DNA from 3 places in the Thalassospira sp. ER-Se-21-Dark genome. Region 3 is predicted to be linked to each of the others. Evidence: riboswitches for the same ligand, from Rfam matches in the RefSeq annotation. Region 3 holds a riboswitch; each other region holds the start of a gene.
The links. A riboswitch is a leader RNA that binds a small molecule or an ion and turns the genes downstream of it on or off. The one in region 3 is predicted to bind cobalamin.
Positions count from the first base shown of each region.

Region 1 (6,114 bases), on a different contig from region 3:
CATGGAAACCGACATCTCATCAAGCGGGATGCCATCAAAAAGGGTGCGCATGTCATAGATGCTGTCAATCGCCACACCGGCCATGCCAACGTCGCCTGCTACACGCGGATGATCACTGTCATAGCCGCGGTGGGTCGCAAGATCGAAGGCAATCGAAAGCCCTTTTTGCCCGGCGGCTAGGTTGCGGCGATAGAACGCGTTGGATTCCTCGGCGGTGGAGAAACCGGCATATTGGCGGATCGTCCAGGGACGCTGCACATACATGGTCGGGTAGGGGCCACGCAAAAACGGCGGCATGCCCGGCATGGTACTCAGGTGATCAATCCCGTCCAGATCCTTGGGGCCGTAGGATGATTTGACATCAATGCCTTCGGGCGTGGTCCAGGGCGTGCTTTCAAACGGGTCCTTGGCACCGGCGGACGCGCCATCAAACAGCGGAAGGTCGGAGAAATCAGGAATGCGGGTCATGGTTATTTCTCCCCCTGTTTGCCAAGAAGATGATCAAGTGCGGCACCACAAATGGCAAGGACATCGGCCCCGACAAAGACAAACTCGTCAATGCCGGCTGCTTCGTAAGCCGACTTCGCATCACCCGGCTGGCCCGCAAGATAAACCATGCTGGCCCCTTTGGATTTCAGCGCCTTGGCAACATCCGCTGCCATGTCGGCATATTGCGGGTCCGATCCACAAATAATGGCGATTTTCGCCCCACTGTCGCCAAAGGCGGTTGCGACATCATCAGCAGTGGCAAAGCCGTTATTGGTGATTGCCTCGATCCCGCCAGCTTCAAAGAAGTTACGCGCGAAGGTCGCACGTGCCGTGTGCTGGGCGACCTTGCCAAGATTGGCCAGGAAGACCTGCGGGAAGGAGCCGGTCTTTGCCTTATGCGCATCAGACCGCTTGCGAAGCACCTCGTAACGTTCAGCAAGGCGATGGGCGGGCAGGGCGCCGATACATGTTGCTGCACTGGTGCCATAAAGATCGGTAAACATATGCCCGATGGTAGCGCCTGCGCGGGCGGCCTCAATCATGGCGCTCAGGCTTTTGCCGACCGTGCCATCAAACTTGGTTTGGCGGGCTTTGGCATCTGAAATGATCGCCTCAAGGTCCGGCTTTTCGCAGGTTACTTTGGCTTCTGTGATGTTGGGGAATTCCGACACACCGGTCAGCGGATCACGACGGGTCGACAGGCGTTTTTCACGCGCGTTCCAGACGGTCTCGATCTCGGTCTTAAGGCTACCATTGGCAAGGGCACTAAGAATACCACCCGAAGATTCAAGCGACTGGAACTTGGACCAGGCGGCCTTCGCCAGTTCCTTGGTCAGGTTTTCAATAAACCACGAACCACCCGCCGGATCGATCACCCGGTGCACGTTGCTTTCTTCCTGCAAAATCAGTTGAGTGTTGCGTGCAATGCGGCGCGCAAAGCCATCGGGCAGGCCAATCAGATGATCATAAGGCAGGCAGGTCACACTGTCGGCACCGCCAAGACCGGCGGCAAAGCTGGTGACCGTGGTGCGCAGCATATTGACCCATGGATCAACCTTGGTCAGGGCCAATTCGGCCGAAACCGCATTGATCGTAATTGTTGCATCCTCGGCACCGGATGCCGAAAGAACGCGGCTCCACATCATGCGAAGGGCACGCAGCTTGGCGATCCCGGCAAAGAAGTCTGTGCCGACGGCAACATTAAACACCATCGCACCCGCGGCCTGATCAACCGCCATCCCCGCATCGGTCAGGGCGCGCAAATAAGTCACCCCGCTTGCCAGCAAACAGGCCAGTTCCTGACCATCGGTGGCCCCGGCATTATAATATGGCGCGCCATTGACCGAAATCGCCGTCGCCAGCGGGAACAGATCAATCAGCTCGACCGCAACGCTTGCCGCATGATCAACCGCGTCCTGTGCCCCACAGGGCAGGGTGCCGGTCGATGCCAGCGTGCCAATCGGATCCATGTTAAAGGCCGGTGCGGCTTCGTCGGCACCGTCGGTATTTGCAATATGTGCGGCCAACAGGGCCGCGGCCGGAACACCTGCCGCCCCGGCATCAAGTCCGACTGTGGCAAGGTTGGTGTAAACATCCTCAAGGGCGGCATCAAGATCGGCCAGACAATGAATGGCAATCCCGTCAACACCAACCTCGGCGGAACTGATTTCGCGCCCGGCCCGGGCAGCGGCATCAAGTTTTAGCGTGATCGAGGTAGCCCCATTTTCAAGATCCTCAAGGATCGCGGTATTGGTCGCCTTGGGATCGGGATGGGTATGAAGCTGGCGAATGTCCCACCCGGTGACGGTTTCGCGCGGCTCGACCGTGGCATTAAGAACTTCGTGGATCAGCCGGGTCGCGTCATCCTGATCGTCATTTGTATAGATCGGCTGAACGGAAAAGCCATCAAGCGTATTGGTGACAAGCTTCTTTTCGAACGGTGCCCCTTTAAGGGCCTCTTCGGCCAGCTTGCGCCAACTTGCATAATCAGCAGATGGAAATTCGGATGCGAGCTTTAGCGGGTCGGACATGGTTTCTCCCGGCTTGGTGTGTCCCGTCCTTGATGCGACTCCATATGGGGTCTTCATATGGCGTCGGGCACGGAACGTTGCCAAATTCTATTCTACTACGGATTCCCAGTACCCGGTACACCCCGCCCGGCCCATTTCATGCCAAGAAAACACCATCGGTATTCTGACTCGCGAGAAAGCCTGACAAAAAGGCCATTTCGCTTACAGTTGCGGGGGCAGTTCCGGGCTTGGCCAAAGTGCGCTAAGGCAAGGCCGCACCGGATTCCCGATCCTATTTTCCGGTCACATTCGCGACATGGCGGTTTATAGCACCTGTCCCTAATTCCGTAAATAGGCATGGAAATACCTATTTAGACGGATATCGACCCCGACAAATCAGGTTTCCGTAACGTTATGTCGGCGGAAACATTGGGGTTTTGCACGTCTGTTCGTGGTTTGCGCGTCACATGGTTCCGATCATTGCGGCCTTATACTTTCGCGGCACGGGTGCGAGATCGGGGTGAAGGCGGAACATTGCGTGGCAAAAATTTGGCGGGTTTAACCAATTTGACATTTTCGTCTGTCAGTTTGGACTTGTCCCAAAACTCGGAGTATCGCCATCCATGAACGCGCTCAGCGCCATGCCGTCGCAATTTTGTCCTGATGGACTGGTTGCGTTCGCCGACGACAGTCCCAGCGCCAAGGCAGCCCTTGAAACAGTGTTGCGTCGGGCAGGATATGACGTGGCCGGTTTTGATTGTGCCGATGATCTGATTGATCAGCTGGACGGGCTTTATCCCCGTGCCATCATCCTTGATATTGAAATGCCGGGTATGAGCGGCTTTGAAGCGTTCTGCGAAATTCGCCGCCGCTATCCCAACAGCCAAAACGTGCCGGTTTTCTTCTTCTCGGCCCATTATGATGCCGACACCCGCGCACAAGCCGATGCGCTTGGGGCGGCCGATTTCATCAGCAAGGACGCCAGCCCGAAAGTGGTGCTTGAACAACTCAATCGGGTGCTGGGTCATTCCATCAGTGCCTGCTAGCGGTGCTGGGAGACCAGCCCTGCCCTTGAACGGATCGCCACGCCCTGCCTTATGCAGGGCGTTGTTGTCTATGGGTCCTGTGGGGCTCCTCGCCAAGGGAAATGATGCTGTCTGCGGCCCCATGCACATGATAAAGCCGGTCTGTCGGCAAGGTGGTCGCCGGATCAATCGTAGGCTTCTTGGCAAGCCGATCATAGATCGGGGCCAGCGGCACATTCATCGCGTCAAACAACTGATCGTAACTTTCCAGAACGAAATAGGTTTTCTGGAAATCATCAATCGCATAATCCGTGCCCATGACGCGTTCAAGCTCGAACGCCACCCGGTTCGGTGTGGGATCGGTGACCGAATAGATGGTTTCGGTTTGCGATGACAACATGCCCGCCCCATAGGCGCGCAAACCATGCGGGGTCATGATCAGGCCAAACTCGACCATATACCAATACATCCGGGCCAGTTGTTTCAGGCCGCCCATCGCAATGGCCTCTGGGCCCTTGGCGCCATAGGCCGCCAGATAGTCGGCAAAGGTCGGGTCATAGAGCATCGGCACATGGCCAAAAAAGTCATGGAAGATGTCAGGTTCGACCAGATAATCCATTTCCTCGGGCTTGCGCAGCCAGACCGTGACCGGGAACCGCCGATTGGCAAGATGGTCAAAAAACACATCATCAGGCACCAGCCCCGGAACCGCGACAAGATGCCAGCCTGTCGCCGCATGAAGCTTCTCGCTGACCCGGCCGAAATGCGGAATCTGATCCGCCGCATCAAGTTTCATCAGATTGCGAATGTAATCCTCAGCAGCATAACCGGGCAAAATGCGCGACTGGCGGTCATAGAGTTTGCGCCATAGTTCGTGCTCGGCCTCGGTATATGTGCTCCAGTCCTGATCGATGGTGTAGTCGTCATTGATGTGGCTGTAGTCACCACGCAGATCGTTTCCCTGATTCATGGCCGTCCTCTTTCGGGTTCTATTGCCGATTTACAAGGATCATTTTACATCAACTCTAATGTCATTTTCTGGCCAATAAGGCGTTCAAATCGGTTATGATGTGCATATTGTGACCTTGTTGGTTTGATTTGGGGTTTAAAATGACCGATGTGACGCTAAGCGCGACCGATATCCGGATATTGCAGGCCCTGCAAAAGGACGCCGCCATCAGCAATGTCCAACTGGCCGAAATGGTCGGCATGTCCCCATCGCCCTGTTTGCGTCGGGTCAAACAGCTTGAGGCATCCGGGGTGATCAAACGTCAGGTCGCCCTTCTGGATCGCAAGAAACTTGGCTTTGGGGTGCTGGCGACCATTCAGGTCCGCTTGCAAAGCCATACCGAACAGGGGGCGGAGGATTTTGCCCGCGCGATGAATGATCTTCCGGAAATTCTGTCCTGCTGGGCGATGACGGGACGGCAGGATTTTCTGCTGGTGTCCGTGGCGCGCGATATCGAAAGCTTTGGCGATTTTGTCACCCATCAGTTGCTTTCAATGCCCAATGTGCGCGATGTGCAATCCAGTTTGGTTTTGAAGGAATACAAGAACCTGACGGCCATACCATTGCCAAAAGGTGTTTAAAGGCAGCCCTCAGATGGCGGGCACATTCGCAGTTGCAAGATTTGCCATACTTGATTTTCCACCAGTGTTTCAGGCATAGACTGATCAACCCACCAAAGCCGGAGCTTTAAAATGCCTCAGTCAATCGCTGCCAACCCGATCCTTGTCGAAGCCACACGCGGCGATATGGTCGAAAGTTTCCATCGCGGCCGTTACGTCGTGATGACGTCTGACGGGACCGTGGTTGATCAGGGCGGTGATATTGATGCGCTGATGTATCCGCGATCTGCGATCAAGCCGCTTCTGGCCATTCCGTTTGTTGAAAGCGGTGCGGTCGAGGCCTTCGGGCTTGAGGACAAACACATCGCTCTTGCCTGCTCATCACACAATGGCGAGGAAGAACACGCCCAAACCGTCAAGGCATGGTTGGAGAAGATTGGCCTTTCGGTCGATACGCTGGAATGCGCCCCGCATTATTCACTCAGCCTGAATGCCGCGATTAAACAGGCGTCTGATCATGTGGGCCTGACCAAAGCGCACAACAATTGCTCTGGCAAGCATTCAGGGTTCCTGTCGACCGCACAGCAGCTTGGCGAAGACCCGGCTGGCTATATCGAAGAATCCCATCCGGTTCAGCAACGCCTGATCAAGGTGTTGGAAGAGATGGGTGATTGCGATCTGTCTTCGACCCCGCGCGGCATTGATGGCTGTGGCATTCCGGTGATTGGCATGCGGTTGCGTGATCTGGGCCTTGCCATGGCGCGCATGGCCGATCCAGTTGGCCTTGATGCCAAACGCATTGATGCGATCAAGCGCATCCGCAAGGGCTGTGCAAATGCCCCCTTCATGGTTGCCGGAACCGGGCGGTTTTGCACCGGGATCATGGAAGAATGCGGTGAAGATGCACTGGTCAAGGTCGGCGCAGAGGGTGTCTATTGCGCGGCCTTCCCCAAACAGGGGCTTGGTGTGGCGCTTAAAATCGATGATGGCACCCAGCGCGGGGCAGAGGTTGCGATGGGCAC
Region 1 is NZ_VDEZ01000001.1:840,674-846,787, reverse strand. Features, by position in the region: gene scpA (methylmalonyl-CoA mutase) at 1-468, opposite strand, end outside; gene FHI25_RS03695 (methylmalonyl-CoA mutase family protein) at 471-2,519, opposite strand; cobalamin riboswitch at 2,655-2,835, opposite strand; gene FHI25_RS03690 (response regulator) at 3,122-3,544, shown strand; gene phhA (phenylalanine 4-monooxygenase) at 3,594-4,493, opposite strand; gene FHI25_RS03680 (Lrp/AsnC family transcriptional regulator) at 4,634-5,113, shown strand; gene FHI25_RS03675 (asparaginase) at 5,225-6,114, shown strand, end outside.
Region 1: linked by a shared signal. The riboswitch ahead of FHI25_RS03695 (methylmalonyl-CoA mutase family protein) and the one ahead of FHI25_RS13345 (ABC transporter substrate-binding protein) in region 3 are both predicted to bind cobalamin.

Region 2 (6,114 bases), on a different contig from region 3:
CCAGTCCCTTTTCAATTGCACTCATGCCAAAGGCCATCGCCTCGGCACAGCCTTCGTCATCCATCGCCGGTTCGTGGGAAAAGTCGTTGGTTGGGATTTCAAGGGCGACTTCCATGACGCGGAGTTCGGCATCGACAGACTTGCAAATCTGGTTGATCGCAGCCCCGCCATTGATGAAGTTTTCCACCATCTGCTGGTTCACGCTCGCCGGGAAGGCCGAAACGCCCTGCGCAACGACACCGTGACTGCCGGCAAAAACCGTAACGCGCGGGCGCGACATGCGTGGGCGTGATGTTGCTTGCCAACCTGCCAGCCAAAGGCTGAAATCCTCAAGCCGTCCAAGCGATCCGGCAGGCTTGGTCAATGTCGGTTCGCGCTGGGCCACGGCGGCCTGCGCTTCCTGATCGACTTCGGGAAGCTCGGCCAGAAGCGCACGAATTTCCTCAAGATTTTGGGGCGGATGTTTCGGGTTGAACATTTTGGTCTCCGGCTGGCGACAAAGGTGCCTAACTAGTGTTCCGCTTGGCTTCCGGGATGGTAAGGATTAGGCTCGGAAACCAATTGTGCAAGGCGGTTCAGGAAGTCGGGCCAAACTAGGCCTGTGCGCAACAGATTGCCAGTTTGAAAATCGGAAATTTATGCTATCCAAAGATCATAACCAAAACGAAACAAATACGCAAAGCTCGGATTCATCTGACAAGCCCGGCCCGGACACAGCGACAGATGCCCCCGTCGAGGTTTCGCCTGTTTCCGATTTCTGGCGCGCCTTGGCGTTGCTGAGCCGCGTTCCGGTCAAGGGTATCGATGATTTCCGCGCTGAGGTGATTGCAAGATCGGTCTGGTCTTGGCCGTTGGTCGGTTTGTTGCTGGCTGGTTTTGCCATGCTGCCGGCGATGCTGGTCTATTCCCTGACAGCCAACAACCTGATTTTTGCGATTATCGCCTTGGCAGGCATGGTTTTGTTGACCGGATCAATGCATGAAGATGGCATCGCAGATTGTGCCGACGGGTTTGGCGGCGGGTTTGAGCGTGCGCGCAAACTTGAAATCATGCGCGACAGCCATATTGGTACTTATGGCGTTGTTGCCCTGATCCTGTGTTTTGGCCTGCGTTTGATTTTGCTTTCTGCGGCGGGCGATGCCGGTCAGGCAGCGATCCTGTTTCTGGTGATGGCAATAACATCACGGGCGGCAATGCCAGTCGTGATGCATATCCTGCCTCCGGCGCGCGCCGATGGTTTGGGCAAGGGGGCCGGAACGCCAAATGTGATGATGGTCGGTTTGGGTATTGGCCTTGCTTTGATCCTGTCGCTCGTCTTATCGGGTCTGTTTGCGACTATGGCCATTTTGGTGGGCGGACTTTTGGCGGTTGGCCTTGTCGCGGCGGTCACGAAATGGCAGATCGGCGGCCAGACAGGGGATGTCCTGGGGGCAACCCAGATCGTGACCGAACTGCTTGTCGGTATCGCGTTTATTGCCGTCCTTTGATCAACCAGCACAGCAACAAGAAGGAATGCCGTGAGCAGTTCGAAAATAACCCGCTGGTGGCTGGTGCGTCACGCCCCCGTCCAAAATCCGAAACGGCTGGTCTATGGCCAAAGTGACATGCCTGCCGACCTTTCCGATGAGAAGACACTGGCTGCCCTTGCCGGGCAACTGCCGGGTGATGCCGTCTGGGTGACCAGCCATCTTTCACGTACGCATGATACGGCGCGCAGTCTGCAGGCCTTCATGGACAAAGACGTAACGCCGCAGGCTGAAAGCGGCTTTGCCGAACAGCATTTTGGTGATTGGGAGCTGCAGAACTGGAATGATTTGCCCAAGGGCGAAACAACACGGTTCTGGACCGACTTCGCCCGCCAACAACCCCCAAATGGTGAAAGCTTTGCCGATGTGGTTGCCCGCGTCGGCCCCGTCTTTGGACGATTGAGTGCGGATTGGGCGGGCAAGGATATTGTCGCCGTCGTTCATGGCGGAACGGTGCGCGCCATAATGGCCAATGCACTGGGTTTGTCCCTTGAAACCGCATTGGCATTTCATATCGACACACTCGGCCTGACCACGCTTGAATATATCGACGGGGTCGACGAACCGGGCTGGCGCGTGACCGCTGTCAATCAACGCTTCTGAAGAGCTTAAGGGGGGGGGCCGTCAGGCAGAGGCCAGCTCGATATCGGATGCCATGTCATCAAGCGCGTGTTCTGCCAGATAGCGGTCAACCATATCCGGGTTCAGATCATGTTTTTCGCAGATGTCGAAGACATCGCGCAGATAGGCCTGATAATAGGGCACCGGGCGGCTGCGTGATTTACTGCGCAGTTTGGCGACATTCGGGAAATCACTGGCAAAGGATGCGTTTTCGATTACCTGTATGATGGTGTCATCAATGATGGCAGCCGGCATCCCGCAATAAGTTTTGCCGCAGGCAGACAACATCTTGCTGGCAGTCGGAACAGAAATGCCCGGCTGGGAAAGCAACTCGTTCAACTCGTCCTGTCCGAAATCCGAGATCGACATCAGGGTCACAAGGGTTGGCATATCGCGCACAAGCAACGACAGCGCATTGACGCGAATCCCGCGTTCATGGGACCAAATGATAGTTGCGATTACACCCTTTGAGGCATCCTCGGCAAAGATGTCACGCACATCGCGCCGTGCCAGAGTGATCTCGCCATCGGTTGCGTGCTGTTCAAGAAAATCCTGAAATGACCGATCAGGACTGTTCAGACGGTCCAGCAATCCCAGCCACATGTCCTTGCGAGACGATGTGGTCCAGGTTGGCGCGTTCATCTGTCGGATTTTGGATAGGTGAGAACGTATTGCCATTGGTCTTGAAAAATCCAGATTACCCCAAGAGTTTCGGTGCAGTATTTCCTGCAGCCAGCCGGGTGATGAGTCTACTTCCCGGGTTTTCGCCAGATTGCGGATTGTTCCGTCTCTAGTTCCAGCGCAACGGTTTGATGTTGGCTGAAATGGTATGACCTCTCAAGCAGACAATTCTTACAAATACTGACCTTCCGATTAGGGTGGGGTGGTAACGAAGGGTTAAGTGCCGAGAATGACCTTTGGCATTTTTGGCAAACCTGCTAGGTTCGGCGCATCGTTCGGTGATGGGAAATCGGTGCAAGGCCGATGCTGCCCCCGCAACTGTATCGGGTTGGGAGATCCGGGTCGGTGCCAACGCGCCAGACCAGCCACCGGGAAACCGGGAAGGCGGATCGCTTTCATGCCCGCAGCCAGGAAACCTGCCGAAGGTGTCACTATTCTTTAGGTGGTGACGACGCAATCGGGCCTCGGTGGGAGGCCATGGCGAGGAAGAAACGGGATGACGCAGACTTTACCCCCTGACGGCCCCTCTGGCGGGACGCATCTGATCCTTGGCGGGGCGCGATCCGGCAAAAGCCGGTTTGCCGAAAACATCATCAATCAGGCGGGCGGTGGCACATATATCGCAACCGGGCGTGCCTGGGATGACGAAATGGCCAACCGCATAGATCTTCACAAACAATCACGCGGCGATCTTTGGCAGACACTCGAGGAACCGGTCGAACTTTGTTCGGCGCTGCAGACCTGTAATGTCACAGGCGGCAAGCCGGTTCTTGTTGATTGTCTGACATTGTGGCTGACCAACCTGATGCTTGAAGACCGCGACATTGATGCCGAGATCGCAGCTCTTTGCGATCTGGTGCCGACCCTTCATGTGTCGATGCTGTTTGTCTCAAACGAGGTTGGCTTTGGCATCGTGCCGGAAAATGCGATGGCGCGGGCCTTTCGCGATCATGCCGGACGCCTGCATCAACGCATTGCCGAGATTGCAGACAAGGTCACCCTTGTGGTGGCCGGCATTCCGATGTCGGTCAAATAGCAACATAAATTATTGAATTTTAAGGATTTCAGAAATGGCACAATTGGGCAAAATCCCGGCAACCGTCATTACCGGTTTTCTGGGCGCTGGCAAGACAACCATGATCCGCAACATGCTGGAAAATGCCAATGGCAAACGCATCGCGCTGATCATCAATGAATTCGGCGATCTGGGTGTGGATCGCGGTATCATCAATGGCTGTGGCATCGAAGGCTGCGAAGAGGATGATGTTGTTGAACTGGCAAATGGCTGCATCTGCTGCACCGTGGCTGATGACTTCCTGCCAACCATCCAGGGCCTGATTGATCGTGACACCCCACCAGATCATATCGTTATCGAAACATCTGGTCTTGCCCTGCCAAAGCCGTTGGTAAAGGCGTTTAACTGGCCCGAAATACGGTCGCGTGTGACCGTTGATGGTGTTGTGGCGGTTCTTGATGGCGCTGCCCTGCGTGATGGGCTGTTTGCCCATGATCATCATGCAGTGCAGGCGCAACGCGAAGCAGACGAAAATCTTGATCATGAAAGCCCGCTTGAAGAACTGTTCGAAGAACAACTTCACTGTGCGGATATGGTGGTTCTCAACAAGACGGACCTTTTGACCGATGCCGAACGCAGCAAGGTCGAAGCCGATATCCGTGCAGAGCTGAAAAAGCCGTCAGTCAAGATTATCGCGACCGAACATTCACGGGTTGAAAACGCCATCCTGCTTGGTCTGGGGGCTGCCGCCGAGGATGACCTTGATAGTCGCCCAAGCCATCATGACGATGGCCACGAACATGACCATGATGATTTCGATAGCTTTGTCGTATCGCTTGACGCGATCAGTGATCCGGCCAACCTTGAAAAGCGCCTGATTGATGTCGTGCGTCAGTTTGACGTGCTGCGCATCAAGGGTTTCCTGGATGTGCCCGGCAAACCGATGCGCCATGTCGTGCAGGGGGTTGGTGAACGTTTTCAGCGCTATTTCGACCGTCCGTGGGCGGATGGCGAAACCCGGCGTTCCGAACTGGTCGTGATTGGTCTGCATGGTCTGGACCGTGCAGCGATCGAAGCCGCTATCAAGGCCGCCTGAATCCATTCGACCTGATGAAACTTGGCTGAGACTGGATGGATTTTTACATCCGGTCCTGGTCGCCTTTTCGACGTAACGACGCAAGAATACGGATCTCCAAATGCATCTATTGGCAGCCCAGCCCGGAATGGTCACGGATGGCAGCGAGGCCGTCGACCTTGGACAGCAACCCGGCGATGTGGTGATCCTGTCTGCGGCCGAATCTGAGCTGGCCTGCCTTGCCGGGGCGCAAGCGCGGCTGGTCGATGCATTTGGCGACGAAACCCCGTCACTGCGTCTGGCAAGTTTGCTGCAGCTTGGCCACAACATGTCAGTCGATCTCTATATCGACGATGTACTTTCCGACGCCAAATTCATCATCGTGCGCATTCTGGGGGGGCGCGGTTATTGGGATTATGGCATCGAACAGTTGGTGGCGCTTGCGCGTGCCAAAGATATTCCATTGGTCTTGTTGCCTGGCGATGATCAACCCGATGCGGAGCTTTTGTCGCTTTCGACCGTCAAGGGGCGCGAATATCAAAACATCTGGCGCTATCTGATCGAAGGCGGACCGCAAAATTCCGAGAATTTACTTCGCCTTATATACGAAAACCTAAATTCAAACGTGAATTGGAAGTGGTCGCCCGCCGCTCCGCTGGTCAAGGCCGGCGGTTATTGGCCCGGAAAATCACAGGCAAGCCTTGATGAAATCTGTACTTATTGGGTTAAAAATCAACCGGTTACACCGATTATCTTTTATCGTTCACTGGTGCAGGCCGCCAACCTCGACGTTATTGACGCGTTGGTTGAGGAGCTTTGTGCCAATGGTCTGAATCCATTGCCGATTTTTGTTGCCAGTCTCAAGGATCCGTTGGCTGCGGCATTGGTTGAGGACTGGCTGGCGGAAACCAGTGCGGATTTGATCCTGAATACCACCGGTTTTGCGATATCTGTTCCGGGATCAGAACGAAAAAATGGTCCGTTTGACGCGGTGGATGCCCCGGTCTTTCAGGTGGTGCTGTCGGGTGGTGGCGAAGAAGCCTGGCGCGAAGGTGTGAATGGTCTGGCCGCGCGCGATATTGCGATGAATGTCGCCCTGCCCGAAGTCGATGGCCGTATCCTCTCACGTGCTGTGTCGTTCAAGGGCTCGGCTGGCAAGGATGACCTGACCCAGATTGATCTGGTGAAATATATCC
Region 2 is NZ_VDEZ01000001.1:1,391,734-1,397,847, forward strand. Features, by position in the region: gene cobT (nicotinate-nucleotide--dimethylbenzimidazole phosphoribosyltransferase) at 1-478, opposite strand, end outside; gene cobS (adenosylcobinamide-GDP ribazoletransferase) at 639-1,487, shown strand; gene FHI25_RS06430 (histidine phosphatase family protein) at 1,518-2,129, shown strand; gene FHI25_RS06435 (hypothetical protein) at 2,151-2,789, opposite strand; cobalamin riboswitch at 3,076-3,267, shown strand; gene cobU (bifunctional adenosylcobinamide kinase/adenosylcobinamide-phosphate guanylyltransferase) at 3,325-3,864, shown strand; gene cobW (cobalamin biosynthesis protein CobW) at 3,899-4,939, shown strand; gene cobN (cobaltochelatase subunit CobN) at 5,040-6,114, shown strand, end outside.
Region 2: linked by a shared signal. The riboswitch ahead of cobU (bifunctional adenosylcobinamide kinase/adenosylcobinamide-phosphate guanylyltransferase) and the one ahead of FHI25_RS13345 (ABC transporter substrate-binding protein) in region 3 are both predicted to bind cobalamin.

Region 3 (6,114 bases):
TAGGCCGACTGGCGTCTGCCTCGGGCCTCGTCATAACGGCCATCGGCACGCAGTTCCTGTCGGATATGACCATCCTTGGTCACCCACATGCCGACATAGGGGTGCGGGGCGATTTCAGCGCTTTTGTTCATACCGGCCTCCTGTTGGGGCCATGCTGGTGATGCGAACACCACCAGCATGGAAAGAAAACACAAGGATTGCAGAATGATCTTCATCAGAACGCCGATGCCGTCGGACGAACAACGACTTCGTTGATGTCGACATCTGCCGGCTGATCAAGGGCATAAAGCACAGCACGCGCGATGGCATCCGGGGTAAGGGCGATCTGACGGAACTGGGTCAGAAGCTCCTTGCTGGTCGGATCGGTAATGTCGTGGCCCAGCTCGGTTTCGACCACGCCCGGCGAAATGGTGGTGACACGGACATGGGTGCTTTCCTGACGCAGGCCTTCGGAAATCGCCCAAACCGCGTGTTTGGTTGCGCAGTAAACCACACCACTTGGCACGACGACATGCGCGCCGATTGATGCTGTGTTGATGACGTGACCGCTGCCCTGTTCATTAAACAGCGGCAAAACAGCGGCGATGCCGTTCAGAACACCCCGAATATTGACGTCGATCATGTTGTTCCACTCGTCGATCTTGACTTCCGACATCGGGGCAAGCGGCATCACGCCGGCATTGTTGAAAATCGCATCCACACGGCCATAAAGGTTGTTTGCGTTGTAAACCAGTGCCTCGACGCTATCGGCATTGGTGACATCCACCGAACGGGCCATGGCACGGCCGCCGGCAGCTTCGATCTCGGTCGCAATCTCATCAAGGCGTTCTGTGCGGCGTGCGCCAAGAACCACATTCGCCCCGCGTGATGCCAGAAGGCGGGCCGTTGCTTCGCCAATGCCGCTGCTGGCGCCGGTGATGATAACGGTCTTGTTTTCAACATGGTTGATCGGGTTCGACATGACATGCTCCTTGGGTTGGTGTGTCGGTGTTTGTTCGTGGCGCTTACTCTGTCGATAAATCCCCGATTGATGAATACACAGAACTCGAATTGGATTGCCTAATCCTCCAAATCCGAGATTGAGTGCTTTGTCTGTGCGTGGGCGCGTGTATAGTGGGCCTATGGAAAACAAAGGGTTTTGCGATGAATAGCTATCAGAAGCTGTGTGGCCTGATTGACAAATACTGCGAGGCGGATGGTGCGGTGCGCACGGCTGTTGAGCCGGTCTGGATGTTTAGAACAACCGGCCCGACCCTTAAGGTGCCGACGATTTACAAGCCTTGCCTGTGTCTGATTATCTCAGGCGCAAAGGAAGTCACGCTTGGGGATGAGCTTTATCGCTATGAGCCCGGCCAACTGCTGGCCGCATCGGTCGATTTGCCACTTGTTGGCCATGTGACCCTGGCGGCCGAGGATGCGCCGTATCGCAGCCTGTCGCTTGATCTGGATGCGAAGATCCTGGGCGAACTTGTCGCCAATATGGATATCAAGATGGGCGCAGACAGCGAAAGCACGCGCGGGCTTTTTGTCGAAAAGACAACCGACAGCCTGACCGATGCTGTCTTGCGCGTGGTTGAGCTGCTTGATCGTCCCGATGATGTGCCGGTGATGTTGCCGCTTTTGATGCGCGAAGTGCATTACCGCTTGTTATGTACCGCCAAGGGGGCGGCGATTGCGGGGCTTGCCATCGGCGGCAGCAACATGCAGCGCATCTCGGCAGCCCTTCAACTGATCAAGGATAATTTCGACAAGCCGCTTAAGGTGGAAGACTTGGCAAACCGGGCCAATATGAGCCCGTCTTCCTTCCATCACCACTTCAAGCAGGTGACAGCCATGAGCCCGCTTCAGTACCAAAAGCGGCTCCGCCTGACGACGGCGCGTCAGATCATGCTGGCCGAAATGAAGGATGCGGCATCGGCGGCCTATGCGGTCGGGTATGAAAGCGCGTCACAGTTCAGCCGCGAATATGCCCGCATGTTTGGTGCACCGCCAATCCGCGATGTCATGGCGATCCTTGGGCAGGGCGGGGCCAGCCAGTCTGCTGACATGGCCCCGCATTAACCCTAACCCTGTCGCTGGTTGCCAACGGCCGGCAGGTGCTGGAACATCCAGGTTTCACTTAAGGGGCCGTCACCGCGTTTCAGATACATGCGCAGGTCAACCGGATCATTGCCCGTGGCCTTAAGGTCAAAGGCCGCCCGCCAGATGCGGGTATCCATGATCGGTTCGATCTTGGTGCGCACAATCTCCCCGCGCGAGGATGTTACAACCACTTCGGGGAATTCGCCGTAGGCAAGCGTTCCCAGAACCTCGCCTTCGAACTCGACCGAAAACTTGATTTCGTCCTTGGGCCGGTTGGTGCCGGGCTCCCCACCACGGCCCATGCGGGTTGCGGTGGCGGTTGCCAGTTCCTTGACCGGGAACGGGTTATAGGCCTGCCAATACAGGCGGTATTTGAATTGATAAGAATTGCCCGCCTTGGCTTCGCCATTCGGGACCCAGAAGGCGGCAATGTTATCGTGGATTTCATCGTCGGTCGGGATTTCGATCAACTGAACCGCGCCGTCGTTCCAGTCGCCTTGTGGTTCGACCCACAGGCTGGGTCGGCGGTGATAACGCACACCATCCAGATAGTTCTTCACATCGCGATCGCGCTGCATCAAACCAAACCCACGCGGGTTATTGTCGCCAAACGCCGATGCGCGGATGGTTTCCGGGTTATTGAGCTGCCGCCAGATGCGTTCGCCGCCGCCAGTCCAAAGCTCCAGCCCGTCACTGTCATGCACTTCCGGGCGCCAGTCAAAGCGGAACGACTTGTTCTGTTCTGAATACCAGAACATGCTGGTCAGCGGTGCGATGCCAAGCCTTTCGATGTCCTTGCGCAAGAACAGATGTTTTTCGACATCCATCGTCACCCCTTCGCCGCGATAAAGCAGGAATTTATACGCCCCGGTGATGCTGGGGCCATCCAGCAGGGCATAGACCGTCACGGGGTCTTCGGGGTTTTTGGCCGGTTCGATAAAGAATTGACGGAAATCGGGGAATTCTTCGGGGACCGAGGTCGCGGTATTGACCGCAATGCCGCGTGCCGACAGGCCATACTGGCCTTCATCCCCGATGGCGCGGAAATATGATGCGCCAAGAAACGCTGCCCAGTCCTGGGTTTTCCAGTCATCGCGCGCCTGATTTTCATGCAGGCGGAAACCGGCAAAGCCGCTATTGGCGGGCAGTTGGCGGGCAATACTGTCTTCGGGCATGTCAAAGTAATCGGGCTTATAGATCACTTCGCGTGCCTGTCCGTTTTCCAAAAGGTACATATGCACCGGTTTGGCGAAATACATACCCAGATGGAAGAAGGTCAGCGGATAGGTGCCCGATCCATCGGAAAACGGCGAATGGTCGCGTTTGTAATGCAGCTTGCCATGGGTGTCGTAATCGATCTTGCCGACAATTTCCGGGTTTGGCGCAACGGGTGCTTCATATGCCGATGCGGCCATGGATTTGGCGCGCGCAATCAGATCGGCAAAATCAAACGGCTGTGCCGAACCCAGATCAAGGCCGTCGACATCTGCCAAAGCATGCTGATAGATCGACATTCCCGGCAGGATAAGACCGGCTGCCGCGATGGATTTCAAAAAGCGTCTGCGTTCAACAGAAGTCGTCATGTTCATCACATTCCTGTGGTTTGAGGTGTCGGGAAAGCATACCCGGCAGTGTGGAGGTAATCGGGATGAAACATGGCAAATTCAAGGTCGTATCAATTGCTTTTTATGCATGGAGGCGCAGCGTTAATGCCACTGGTGGTCTGCCAATTTCCTTGACCGTGTTTTTGGTTTAATCTAACCGTGACGTGTCGGTATCCGAATATCGGATAAAGGGAATTCGAGATGGGCCAAATATTGGCTCAATAACCGAAGCTGCCCCCGCAACTGTAGGCGGCGAGCATTTTTCTGACCAATGCCACTGGGATCAACCCGGGAAGGCCAGGGAAAATGTGTTGACCCGTAAGCCAGGAGACCTGCCGACACGAAGACGACGGACCGGGCGGGGTGCCCCGGAGAATGTCGGTACGTGTCTTGGCCCAACAGTTTAGCCCAGGTTTTCTAAGCTTTAAGGCCGACATCTTCCGTCATCTCCTGACACTTTTGCCAGTCCATTGACAGCAGTAAAAGCGATGTTATGTTATAACATAACATTTGACGATGTGTTGAAACTGGATCATCCAAAGCGGTCCCGGATCAGTGCATCAGCAAGAGGGAACTAAAAGTGATCAATCACGATAAACGTGTACTGGCGGTCGGGGTGTTTGCCGCTGGTCTTATTTCATCTGTTTCATTTGCGTCCGCAACCGAATATCCGCTCAGTATCGAGAATTGCGGCACTGTATTGCAATTTGACGCGGCCCCGGATCGCGTGGTGTCGCTGGGCCAAAGCACGACCGAAATTCTTTATTCGCTGGGTCTGGCCGATAAGGTCAAGGGTACCGGTGTTTGGTTTGGCCCGGTGATGGATGAATTCAAGGATGTGAATGCCTCTGTTCCGCGTCTGGCCGACAATGACCCGGGGTTCGAAACCGTTGTCGCGCAAAAGCCGCAACTGGTTGCCACCCAGTATCAATGGCATGTCGGGCCCAAGGGCACCGTCGGCACCACCGAACAGTTCAACGAATTATCCATTCCGGTCTACACCGCACCTGCCGATTGTGTGGGTAAGGACAATGCCGGTGGCGGTGACGGGGTCCGCCATGAAGGCTTCACCATGGATCTGATTTATCGCGAGATTTCCGATCTGGCGCAGATTTTTGATGTCGAAGATCGCGGTGAGGCATTGATTGCCAGCTTGAAGGAACGTCAGGCGAACTCATTGGAACGTGTGACGGCAAGCGGCCATAACAACGTATCCGCCGTCTTCTGGTTTTCCAGCCCGGAAATCAACAGTGATCCCTATGTGGCCGGCAAAAACGGTGCGGCAGGCTATATCGCCGGTAAACTTGGTGTCCGCAACATTATCGACAGCAATGAAGAATGGCCGACCGTTGGCTGGGAAACCATTGCGCGCGCCAATCCTGATATCATCGTGATCGGTAAAATGGGCCGTCGGCGTTTTCCGGCCGATGACTGGCAGGTCAAGATGGACTTCCTGAAAACCGATCCGGTCGCAAGTCAGATGAAGGCGGTTCGCAATGGCAATATCGTGGTGATGGACGCCCAGTCGATGGATCCGACCATCCGCCTGATCAATGGTATTGAAACACTTGCCGAAGCCGTCGAACGACTGAGTGCTTCGAACTGACCTGCATTGCCAAAGGCGCCTGATATGCCCGGAGAATTCAATGTTTGAAACAACGCCAGTGCAGCAGCCGGTTCAGCCACCTCGGCAATCGCTGGCGGGGCGGGCATATCTTGTGCGGGCTGGTGTCAGTCTTGGCGCCCTGGTTTTGCTTGTTGGCGTCATCGCGATGGCCGCGGCCAAGGGGGAAACACACATTCCCCTTGGCACCGTGCTTCAGACCATTGCCAATCATCTTTGGCAGGCGGGCTATGACGTTGATCCGATTGATGCCGGGATCATCTGGAATTACCGGATATCGCGCGCGATGGTGGCGGCGGCCTGCGGCGCATCCCTTGCGCTATCTGGCGCAGTGTTGCAGGCGCTTTTGCGCAATAGTCTGGCGGATCCCTATTTACTGGGCATTTCGGCCGGGGCATCGACCGGTGCGGTCAGTGTTGCCATTCTGGGGTTCGGGGCAGGCATGGTTTCCCTGTCGCTTGGGGCCTTTGTCGGCGCGTTGGTGGCGTTCGGGTTTGTTGCCCTTTTGGCCATTCCGGCCGGGCGCGGGGCCGGTGCGATCATTCTTGCCGGGGTTGCCGGATCGCAACTGTTTAACGCATTAACGTCCTTCATCGTGACCAAGGCCGCCACGGCGGACGAGGCACGCGGGGTGATGTTCTGGTTGCTTGGCAATCTAAGCGGCGTGCGCTGGCCTGATGTCTATCTGGCGCTGCCGGTCGCCGTCATCGGCTTGCTGGTCTGCCTTTGGTATTCGCGGGCGCTCGATGCCTTTACCTTTGGCGTGGAATCGGCGGCGTCCCTTGGTGTGCCGGTGCGTCGGGT
Region 3 is NZ_VDEZ01000003.1:138,999-145,112, reverse strand. Features, by position in the region: gene FHI25_RS13365 (Atu4866 domain-containing protein) at 1-131, opposite strand, end outside; gene FHI25_RS13360 (SDR family oxidoreductase) at 215-949, opposite strand; gene FHI25_RS13355 (AraC family transcriptional regulator) at 1,144-2,061, shown strand; gene FHI25_RS13350 (glucan biosynthesis protein D) at 2,064-3,665, opposite strand; cobalamin riboswitch at 3,838-4,041, shown strand; gene FHI25_RS13345 (ABC transporter substrate-binding protein) at 4,267-5,292, shown strand; gene FHI25_RS13340 (iron ABC transporter permease) at 5,333-6,114, shown strand, end outside.